3 regions of the Methylobacterium sp. AC315 genome follow, and region 2 is predicted to be linked to each of the others. Evidence: predicted binding sites of a transcription regulator. Region 2 holds the regulator's gene; each other region holds the start of a gene.
The links. The regulator PhoB, encoded in region 2, activates phosphate uptake and scavenging genes when phosphate is short. The targets are predictions, from matches to a motif close to TGTCATNNANCTGTCAT.
Positions count from the first base shown of each region.

Region 1: the regulator PhoB is predicted to act here: its motif matches at 1,407-1,423, upstream of AC0IY0_RS18960 (Orn/Lys/Arg family decarboxylase).
Region 3: the regulator PhoB is predicted to act here: its motif matches at 1,455-1,471, upstream of AC0IY0_RS14825 (YdcH family protein).

Region 1 covers NZ_CEEDEA010000011.1:169,866-173,135, reverse strand. Annotated here, with positions in the region: gene AC0IY0_RS18970 (lysozyme inhibitor LprI family protein) at 50-493, shown strand; gene AC0IY0_RS18965 (LamB/YcsF family protein) at 580-1,365, shown strand; gene AC0IY0_RS18960 (Orn/Lys/Arg family decarboxylase) at 1,472-3,270, shown strand, end outside.
Region 2 covers NZ_CEEDEA010000001.1:89,935-93,204, forward strand. Annotated here, with positions in the region: gene pstB (phosphate ABC transporter ATP-binding protein PstB) at 1-182, shown strand, start outside; gene phoU (phosphate signaling complex protein PhoU) at 498-1,220, shown strand; gene phoB (phosphate regulon transcriptional regulator PhoB) at 1,395-2,090, shown strand; gene AC0IY0_RS00425 (protein-disulfide reductase DsbD family protein) at 2,136-3,270, opposite strand, start outside.
Region 3 covers NZ_CEEDEA010000007.1:209,498-212,767, reverse strand. Annotated here, with positions in the region: gene AC0IY0_RS14840 (5-(carboxyamino)imidazole ribonucleotide synthase) at 1-428, opposite strand, end outside; gene purE (5-(carboxyamino)imidazole ribonucleotide mutase) at 425-922, opposite strand; gene AC0IY0_RS14830 (YdcH family protein) at 1,093-1,314, opposite strand; gene AC0IY0_RS14825 (YdcH family protein) at 1,485-1,667, shown strand; gene AC0IY0_RS14820 (propionyl-CoA synthetase) at 2,049-3,270, shown strand, end outside.

The sequences.
Region 1 (3,270 bases), on a different contig from region 2:
GTCCGGCCGCGCATCCGCGCCGGCCTGATTCGCCTCCGGGGAGACCGCGATGCCCTCGAACCCCTTCACCGTGGCCGGCTCGACCGGGATCCTTGCCCTCGCCGCGCTCTGGACCTGCGCCCTTCCTTTCGCGAGCGCCCGGGCCGACCAGCCCTCGGCCAAGCTGTGCCGGGCCGCGACCTCGACGCCAGAGACCCAGACCTGCCTGCACAAGGCCCTCGACGCGGCCGACGCGAAGCTCAACGCCGCCTACAAGAAGGCCCTGTCGGTCATCGACCAGGACGACCGCCCGCTGGACGCCAAGGCGACCTGGAAGGCCCAGTTCACGGCGGCCCAGCGCGCCTGGATCGCCTTCCGGGACGCCGATTGCGGCGATCTCACTTTCAGCGAGTGGAACAACGGCAGCGGCACCACCGGGGCGCTGTATGCCTGCAGGTACGACAAGACCGTCCAGCGGACCGAGGACATCCTGAGCCGGTACCCGCTTCAGTAGAGAGGTGGCTCCCGCCTCGGAGGCGGCGGCGGGCAACTGGTCCGACCCTTGAATGCGCGCAACCGCTGCGCACGCGAGGGACCTCGATGATCGTCGACCTGAACTGCGACATGGGCGAGGGTTTCGGCGTCTACCGCCTCGGCGACGATGCCGGGATGCTGGCGATCGCCAGTTCGGCCAACATCGCCTGCGGGTTCCACGCCGGCGACCCGCTGGTCATGCACGAGACCCTGACGCTCGCCGCCCGCGCCGGGGTCCAGGCCGGGGCGCATCCGGGCTTCCTCGATCTCTGGGGCTTCGGCCGGCGCCCGATCCACGGCGAGCGCCCGGCCGATGTCGAGAAGGTCGTGCTCTATCAGGTCGGCGCCCTCCTGGCGCTGGCCCAGGATGCCGGCTGCCCGGTGCGGCACGTGAAGACCCACGGGGCGCTGGGCAACATCGCCAACGCGGACGCGGATCTCGCCCTGGCGGTGGCCCGGGCGATCCGGACGCTGGACCGCGACCTGATCTTCGTGGTCATGCCCGGCCTCGAGACCGAGCGGGCCGGCGAGCGGCTCGGTTTGCCGCTGGCGCGCGAGATCTACGCCGACCGGGCTTACGCCGAGACCGGCAACCTGGTCTCGCGCACGCACCCGGGCGCGGTCCTGCACGATCCGGCCGAGGCGGCGGAGCGCGTGGTGCGGATGATCGAGGACCGCGCCATCACGTGCCTGTCCGGGCGACGCATCCCGGCCCGAATCGACAGCATCTGCGTCCACGGCGACACACCGGGCGCGGTCGCGATGGCCGCGCGGGTGCGGTCCGACTTGGCCGCCCTGGGGATCGCCATCAGGCCGATGGCCCAGGTGATCGGTCGCGCGATCGGCGCCTGAGTTCGCCGATTCCGTCCGGTTTCGGCCGCGATCCGCCTCACCGTCATGCAAACGTCGCAGATGGGCCAGAAAGCCACTCGCTGCTTACGAGGCTTTGAGAGGCCCTATGGATTTCCACCGTCGCTTCACGGTTCTGATGTGCGCCCCCGCCTTCGATCCGGACGACCTGGAGGGCGCGCGCGTCGCCCAGATCGTGGCGGCGGTGGAGAATCGCGGCTTCGAGGTGGTGCGGGCCCGGCGGGTCGAGGACGCGGCGATCGCCGTGCAGACCGATGCGGCCATCGGCTGCATGGTGGTCGACTGGGGCAAGCGCGGTCTCGACGGCAAGGCCGCCGCGCTCATCGACATGATGCGCAAGCGCGGCCTGGAGATGCCGATCGTCATCATGGTCCGCCGCAAGCGGCTGGAGGACATCCCGGTCGAGCTCCTGGACTTCATCGACGGCTACATCTTCCTGGCGGAAGAGACGCCGGAATTCATCGCCCGCGGCCTGGTCAGCCGGGTGACGCAATATGCCGAGACCCTGAAGACGCCGTTCTTCGGCGCGCTCGTGGACTATGCCGAGAAGGGCAACCAGCTCTGGACCTGCCCGGGGCACAACGGCGGCATCTTCTACAACCGCTCACCCATCGGCCGGATCTTCGTGGAGCACCTCGGCGAGGCGATCTTTCGCGACGACCTCGACAATTCGGTGCTCGACCTCGGCGACCTGCTGACCCACGAAGGGCCCGCGCTCAAGGCCCAGAAGGAGGCCGCCAAGATCTTCGGGGCGGAGAAGACCTACTTCGTCCTCAACGGCACCTCGGCCTCCAACAAGATCGTCCTGTCCTCGCTGGTGGCCGAGGACGACCTCGTTCTGTTCGACCGCAACAACCACAAGGCGGCCCATCACGGCGCCCTGTTCCTGGGCGGCGGCATCCCGATCTTCCTGGAGACGGACCGGAACGCCTTCGGCTTGATCGGTCCGATCTATCACGAGGCCCTGGACGAGACCCGGATCCGGGAAAAGATCCGCGCCAACCCGCTGGTCACCGACCCCGAGGCCTGGCGCCGGGAGCGGCCGTTCCGGGTCGCGGTGATCGAGCAATGCACCTATGACGGCACGATCTACGACGCGCAGGAGATCCTGGAGCGGATCGGCCACCTCTGCGACTACATCCTGTTCGACGAGGCCTGGGCGGGCTTCATGAAGTTCCACCCGCTCTTCGCGCGCCGCTTCGCCATGGGACTCACCGGCCTCGACGAGACTTCGCCGGGCATCGTCGCCACGCAATCGACCCACAAGCAGCTGGCGAGCTTCTCACAGGCCTCGCAGATCCACACCCGCGACGGCCATATCCGCGGCCAGACCCGGCGCGTGGAGCACAAGCGCCTCAACGAGAGCTTCCTGGTCCACGCCTCGACCTCGCCGTTCTACCCGCTCTTCGCCTCCCTCGATGTCGGCGCCCAGATGATGAAGGGCCGCTCGGGCATGATCCTGTGGGACGACACGATCCGACTCGGGATCGAATGGCGCAAGAAGGTCCGGGCGATCCGTCGGGAGTTCGAGGAGAACGAGGCCGATCCACTGCGGCGCTGGTTCTTCGACCCGTTCGTGCCGGACGTGACCACCAACGCCGACGGGGCCGAGGTGCCGTGGGAGAAGGTGCCCACCGACGAGCTCGCCGCCGACCCGCGGCACTGGGAACTGAAGCCCGGCGCCCGCTGGCACGGGTTCACCCATGTGGCGCCGGGCTACGCGATCACCGACCCGAACAAGCTCACGGTGCTCACCCCGGGCTTCGACCGGCGGACCGGGGCCTATGCCGACCACGGCGTGCCGGCCCCGATCGTCGCGCAGTACCTGCGCGAGAACCGGATCGTGGCCGAGAAGAACGACCTGAACTCGCTGCTCTTCCTGCTGAC
Region 2 (3,270 bases):
AGCTGCGCGACGAGTTCACCATCGTGATCGTCACGCACAACATGCAGCAGGCTGCCCGCATCTCGCAGTTCACCGCCTTCATGTACCTGGGTGAATTGATCGAGTTCGGCCCCACCAACCGCATGTTCATGAACCCTGTGGAGCAGCGGACCCAGGATTACATCACCGGGCGGTTCGGTTAAGCCAATCGCGGAAGTTTCGCGGAAGAGTTGATGACCGGATCGGCACATGTTTGCGCGTCGATCTCAAGACGCGGAGCCGCGCCCGATCGGAATTCGACCGGGCGCTACTCCGAGGCATGTTGCGTTGACCTGGGAACATCGGCCTATTCCGGTTGTTTTTGTCGCGTGCCGAAATCTGCTCCGCTCCGCATCATGACGTGAACTATCCAAGGGACTGGGTACCGGGAAACGTACAACGGTATCCGTGATCGCAGCGGCGGGTTTCCGCCAGACCTCGCGGATCAAGGTTTGCGGGACGCCATCGAAGGATCCACCATGCCCGGCCATATCGTCAGTTCCTACGACACCGACCTGGATGACCTGCGTCGCTCAATTTCCGAGATGGGCGGCGTCGCCGAGAAGATGGCCGCCGAGGCGACCGATGCCCTCGTCCGCCGGGACGATACGCTCGCCCAGGCGGTGATCCTCGCCGACAAGCGCCTCGATGCGCTCCAGCGTGACATCGAAGAGCGGGCAGTGCTGCTCATCGCCCGGCGTCAGCCGCTGGCGATCGACCTGCGCGAGACCATCTCGGCAATCCGCGTGTCCGGCGATCTGGAGCGGATCGGCGACCTCGCCAAGAACGTCGCCAAGCGGGTCGTCGCGATCTCCGATCAGGCGCCTGCGCAGAAGATCGTGCTCGGCGTGCGCCACATGAGCGACCTCGCGGAAGCTCAGCTCAAGGATATCCTCGACGCCTATGCCAGCCGCGACATCAAGGCGGCCTACGATGTCTGGGAGCGGGATGGCGAGATCGATGCCCTGTACAATTCGCTGTTCCGCGAGCTCCTCACCTACATGATGGAGGATCCGCGCAACATCTCGTTCTGCACGCATCTGCTCTTCTGCGCGAAGAACGTCGAACGCATCGGCGACCACACTACCAATATCGCCGAGACGATCCATTACCTCGCCACCGGTGAGACGCTGGCGGGCGAGCGGCCGAAGAACGACGCGTCGAACTACGCGACGGTCGGGCCTGCCGCCACGGCCCCGTGACATGCGGTTCGCGGTTCCTCCGCAGCGCGCACTCCCACCTGCGGGACAAAGCCCCGGTGGGAGTGCGCGTGGGTTGAGGAATCGCGGCCCCTGCCGCACCATCGGCGCGTCCGGGCCCTCCGGCGCGGTTGATTCGATGCGTGCCGAATTCGGAACAGGTTATCGAACGTGAGCATGCAAGTCCTGATCGTCGAGGACGAGGAGGCGCTGACTACCCTGCTGCGCTACAACCTGGAGGCCGAAGGATTCCTGGTGGATTCGGCCAGTCGCGGTGACGACGCCGAACTGCTCCTGGCCGAGCGCACGCCCGATCTGGTCCTGCTCGACTGGATGCTGCCCGGCCTCTCGGGCATCGAGTTGTGCCGCCGCATCCGGGCCCGACGCGAGACCGAGCGTCTGCCGGTGATCATGCTCACCGCCCGCGGCGAGGAAGGCGACCGGGTCCGCGGGCTCGGGACCGGCGCCGACGACTACATCGTCAAGCCGTTCTCGGTGCCGGAACTGCTGGCCCGCGTTCGGGCGCTGCTGCGTCGGGCCAAGCCGGCCCACGTCGCCGACCGTCTGGCGGCGGGCGACATCGAGCTCGACCGCTCCGGCCACCGGGTCCGGCGCGCCGGCGAGGAACTCCATCTCGGGCCAACCGAATTCAGGCTGCTCGAATTCCTGATGCTGGCGCCGGGCCGGGTTTTTTCCCGTGAACAGCTCCTCGACGGGGTCTGGGGCCACGACGTCTACATCGACGAGCGCACCGTGGACGTGCATGTCGGGCGGCTGCGTAAGGCGCTCAACGCCCCCCGGCAGGCCGACCCGATCCGCACCGTGCGGGGCTCGGGATACGCCTTCGACGAGACGTTTTCCCTCGAAGCCTGAAGACCTCCAGCCCGTCGGGGCGGAACGGCGCGCCTGCCTCCTCGGTCAGCGTGCCAGCGCTGCGCTCTTACCGGAGGCGGCCGGTACCGCCTTCAAGGCCGCCAGCACCGTTCCCTCGGTGAGGATCTGCGGCAGCACCTGTGCCTCCCCAGTGCCCGTGTAGAGCAGGTACAGCGGGACGCCGCTGCGCCCATGCGCCTCCAGCAAGCGGGTGATCTCGGGGTTCTGGTTGGTCCAGTCGCCCTTCAGGTAGGTCACACCCCGATCCTTCATGGCGGCCCGCACGGCCTTCGTGGACAACGAGGTCGTCTCGTTGACCGCGCATGTGATGCACCAGGCGGCGGTCATGTTCACGAAGACCGGCCGCCGCGCGTTCACCAAGGCGTCGAGACGCGCCTGCGTGAAGGGCTCGACGCCCTCTGCGGCGGCCTGGGCGACGGGCACGGCCCGGTCGCGATCGAGGGTCAGGGTCAGTGCCCCGACGGCGACGACCGTCAGCAGCGCGACGCCCTGGACGACGGGTCCGACCCGCGAAGCGGCGACGCGCCCGTGCTCCCAGGCCCAGGCCGCGAAGCCCACCAGCACGAGGCCGATCAGCCCCACCAGAAGCCCCTGCGGGCCGACCTGCTGGGCCAGGACCCAGATCAGCCACGCCACCGTTGCGTAGACCGGGAAAGCCAGAACCTGCTTCAGGGTTTCCATCCAGGCGCCCGGCCGCGGCAGCGCCCGCAGCGCCGGCGGCCACAGGGTCAGCGCCAGGAAGGGCAGGGCGAGGCCCAAGCCCAGGCTTGCGAACACCGCGAGCGCGACGCCGGCGCTCTGGGTCAGCGCGAAGCCCACGGCCGAGCCCATGAACGGTGCCGTGCAGGGGGTCGCCACCAGGGTCGCGAGAACGCCCGTGAAGAAAGAGCCGCTGAGACCCGAGCGCCGGGCGAGCCCGTCGCCGATGGCGGTGAGCCGACCGCCGACATGGACAACCCCCGACAGGCTCAGGCCCATGGCGAGCAGCAGATAGGCGAGCCCGGCCACCACGGCCGGCGATTGCAGCTGGAAGCCCCAGCCGATCGCGGCCCCGCCGCCCTTGAGGGCGAGCAGCAAGCCTGCAAGGCCTAGGAAGCTCGCCATCACCCCAGCCGTGTAGGCGAGGCCGTGCAGGCGCACGCGCGCCGCGCTCTCGCCG
Region 3 (3,270 bases), on a different contig from region 2:
AGGCCGAGCGCCGCGATCGCCCGGTCGAGGTCATCGGGCGTGTCGACCGCCTGGAACGGGGCGGTCGGAATTCCGAGCCGGTTGATGAATTCCTTTTCGCTGAGGCGATCCTGGGTGGTGGCCAAAGCTTCGGCGTTCGGGTGCAGGGGCGCGTGCCGGGCCAGGATGTCGGCGGTGGCGCGCGGGATGTTCTCGAACTCGTAGGTCACCGCGTCGACGCTGCGCGCGAAGGCGGCGAGCGCTTGCGGGTCGTCGTAGGCCGCGCAGGTCGTCCGGGCGCAGACGTCGAAGGCGGGGCTGTCCTGATCGGGCGCGTAGACGTGCACCTTCAGGCCGTAAGCGGCCGCCGCGAGCGCGATCATGCGCCCGAGCTGCCCGCCGCCGACGATGCCGAGGGTGGAGCCGGGCTTCAGGGGTGTGTCCGTCACGAATGCGTTTCCGTCACCGGCCGCTCGGCCACCGACGCGGTCTGGGCCGCGCGCCACGCCTCGAGCCGCTCCGCCAGGCCCGGATCGCCGAGCGCCAGCACCGCGGCCGCCAGCAGCGCCGCGTTGACCGCGCCCGCCCGGCCGATCGCCAGCGTCCCGACGGGAATGCCGGCCGGCATCTGGACGATCGACAGCAGGCTGTCCTGGCCGGACAGGGCCTTCGATTCCACAGGAACGCCGAAGACCGGCAGGCGGGTCATCGCGGCCGCCATGCCGGGCAGGTGCGCGGCCCCGCCGGCACCGGCGATCACGACCTTGAACCCGTCCGCCACCGCGCCCTTGGCGAAGGCCACGAGCCGGTCCGGGGTGCGGTGGGCCGACACGATCCGGGCGTCGTACGGCACCGCGAGCGCATCGAGCGTCTCGGCGGCGTGCCGCATGGTCGCCCAGTCGGACTGACTGCCCATGATGATCGCGACGGGAGGCGACGCCATCGTATGTCCCGGCAAAAGAGGCCGCTTACAGGCGAGGCGGCCCGGCGGCAAGGCGGCGGGCCAGTGCGTCCACCGGCATCGGTGGACCGTCCCGAAAGATGGTTTCCGGCTTCCGGGGCGACGCGCTGCGCTCGCTCACCCCGAACCGGCATCCACTTCGGCGGCGCGCTCTAAGCGATGATATCGGGGGTGAGGGCATCCTCGATATGGTAGATCCGGTCGCGCAGGGTCAGCTTGCGCTTCTTCAAGCGCTGGATCTGAAGCTGATCCCCGGCGACGCTGCGCTCCAGCGCCTCGATGGCGCCGTCGAGGCCCCGGTGCTCCTCGCGCAGCCGACTCAGCTCGGCCTCGAGGTCCGACTGCGCGCTCTCACCCGACTCGTCCGCCATCATCACCCGCGGGATCGAAGACCGTTCCAGATCGAAGAGCATGCGTTACGCCCCGCCGCGGGACAAGCCGGCCGTGCAAGCATTCGTGAGGCTTGGCCGGAGAAAAGGCTTCGACAGGTGCGGCATCCTGTGCCAGTCTCCATGTGTCGGAACAATGACAGGAGATTCGACTCATGTCGCTGCAGACGCATTTGAGCCAACTCGCCCGGAAGCACGAAGCCCTCGAGCGCGAGATTCACGAGGCGATCCACAGGCCTTCTGCGAACGACCTCCACATTGCCGAACTGAAGCGACGGAAACTTCTTCTCAAAGACGAGATCAAAAGGCTGCAAGCCGGCAACGATACGTTGCACTGAGCGACGCCTGACTGTCCCACGAACATACTTTCAAGATGAGAACCGCCGTATCGGTCCGCCCGGTGCGGCGGTTCTCTGCACGCGTGTTTTACGCTCTTCCAACCGAGACCCCGTCGCGAGGCGCCCGCGCCACTGAGCCTCGAAGGCGCCCTCCAGATGCAGCCGCGATCCCTGGAACCCTCCTTCGAGGCCTCCGCTTCGGTCCAGAACATCAGAATGATGGGACTGGGTAGGAGAAGCCGGCTCTTCGGCTGAGCCCGGTAGCGATCCATAAGCGCGTTATCATCCACTTGGACGACCGCTCGCGCGCGCAAAAAAATCAGAATCGGCTAATCTCTCCGGGATGCCGCCGGAGAGCGGCTCCGAGGACACGCCGCGCCCATGACCACCGCCAGCCTGCCGGGCCGCTATCCCGAGATCTATGACGCGGCGCGCCGCGACCCGGAGGCGTTCTGGCGCGAGGCGGCCCGGGCGCTCGACTGGTCGCGCGCGCCCGAGCAGATCTTCGCGCCGGACGCCGGGCCCTACGGCCGCTGGTTCCCGGACGGGACGCTCAACGCCTGCCACAACGCGGTGGACCGCCACGCCGACGGGGCGCGGGCCGAGCAGGCGGCGATCCTGTACGATTCCCCCGTCACCGGCACGAAGCGCAGCATCAGCTACCGGGCCCTGCGCGATTCGGTGGCGACGCTCGCGGCCGTCTTGGCCGATCTCGGCGTCGGCAAGGGCGACCGGGTGATCCTGTACATGCCGATGGTGCCCGAGGCCCTGTTCGGCATGCTGGCCTGCGCCCGGCTGGGCGCCGTCCACTCGGTGGTGTTCGGCGGCTTCGCGGCGAACGAATTGGCGGTGCGGATCGAGGATGCGGCCCCGAAGGTGGTGCTGGCGGCCTCCTGCGGCCTGGAGCCGAACCGGGTGGTCGCCTACAAGCCGCTGCTGGACCTCGCGATCGCCACCTCCCGGCACAAGCCCGAGGCCTGCCTGATCCTGCAGCGTCCTCAATGCGCCGCGACGCTCGTCGCGGGCCGCGACCACGATTGGGCCGAGGCCGTCGCGGCCGCCGAGGCGGCGGGCAAGCGCGCCGCCTGCGTGCCGGTGGCCGCCACCGACCCGCTCTACGTCCTCTACACCTCCGGGACGACCGGCAAGCCGAAGGGCGTGGTCCGGGATACCGGCGGCTACCTCGTGGCGCTCGCTTGGTCGATGCCGAACCTCTACGGCGTCCGGCCCGGCGAGACCTATTTCTGCGCCTCCGATATCGGCTGGGTGGTCGGCCATTCCTACATCGTCTACGCGCCGCTGCTGCACGGCTGCACCACGGTCCTGTACGAGGGCAAGCCGGTGGGCACGCCCGATGCCGGGGCGTTCTGGCGGGTGGTCGCCGAGCACGGCGTAGTCTGTCTGTTCACGGCGCCGACGGCCCTGCGCGCGATCAAGAAGGAGGATCCGGCCGGGGCGCTGGTGGGCGACTACGACCTGTCCGCCTTCCGCAGCCTGTTCCTGGCCGGGGAGCGGGCCGACCCGGATTCGGTCGCCTGGGCCGAGCGGGCGCTGGATCGCCCGGTCATCGACCATTGGTGGCAGACCGAGACCGGCTGGCCGA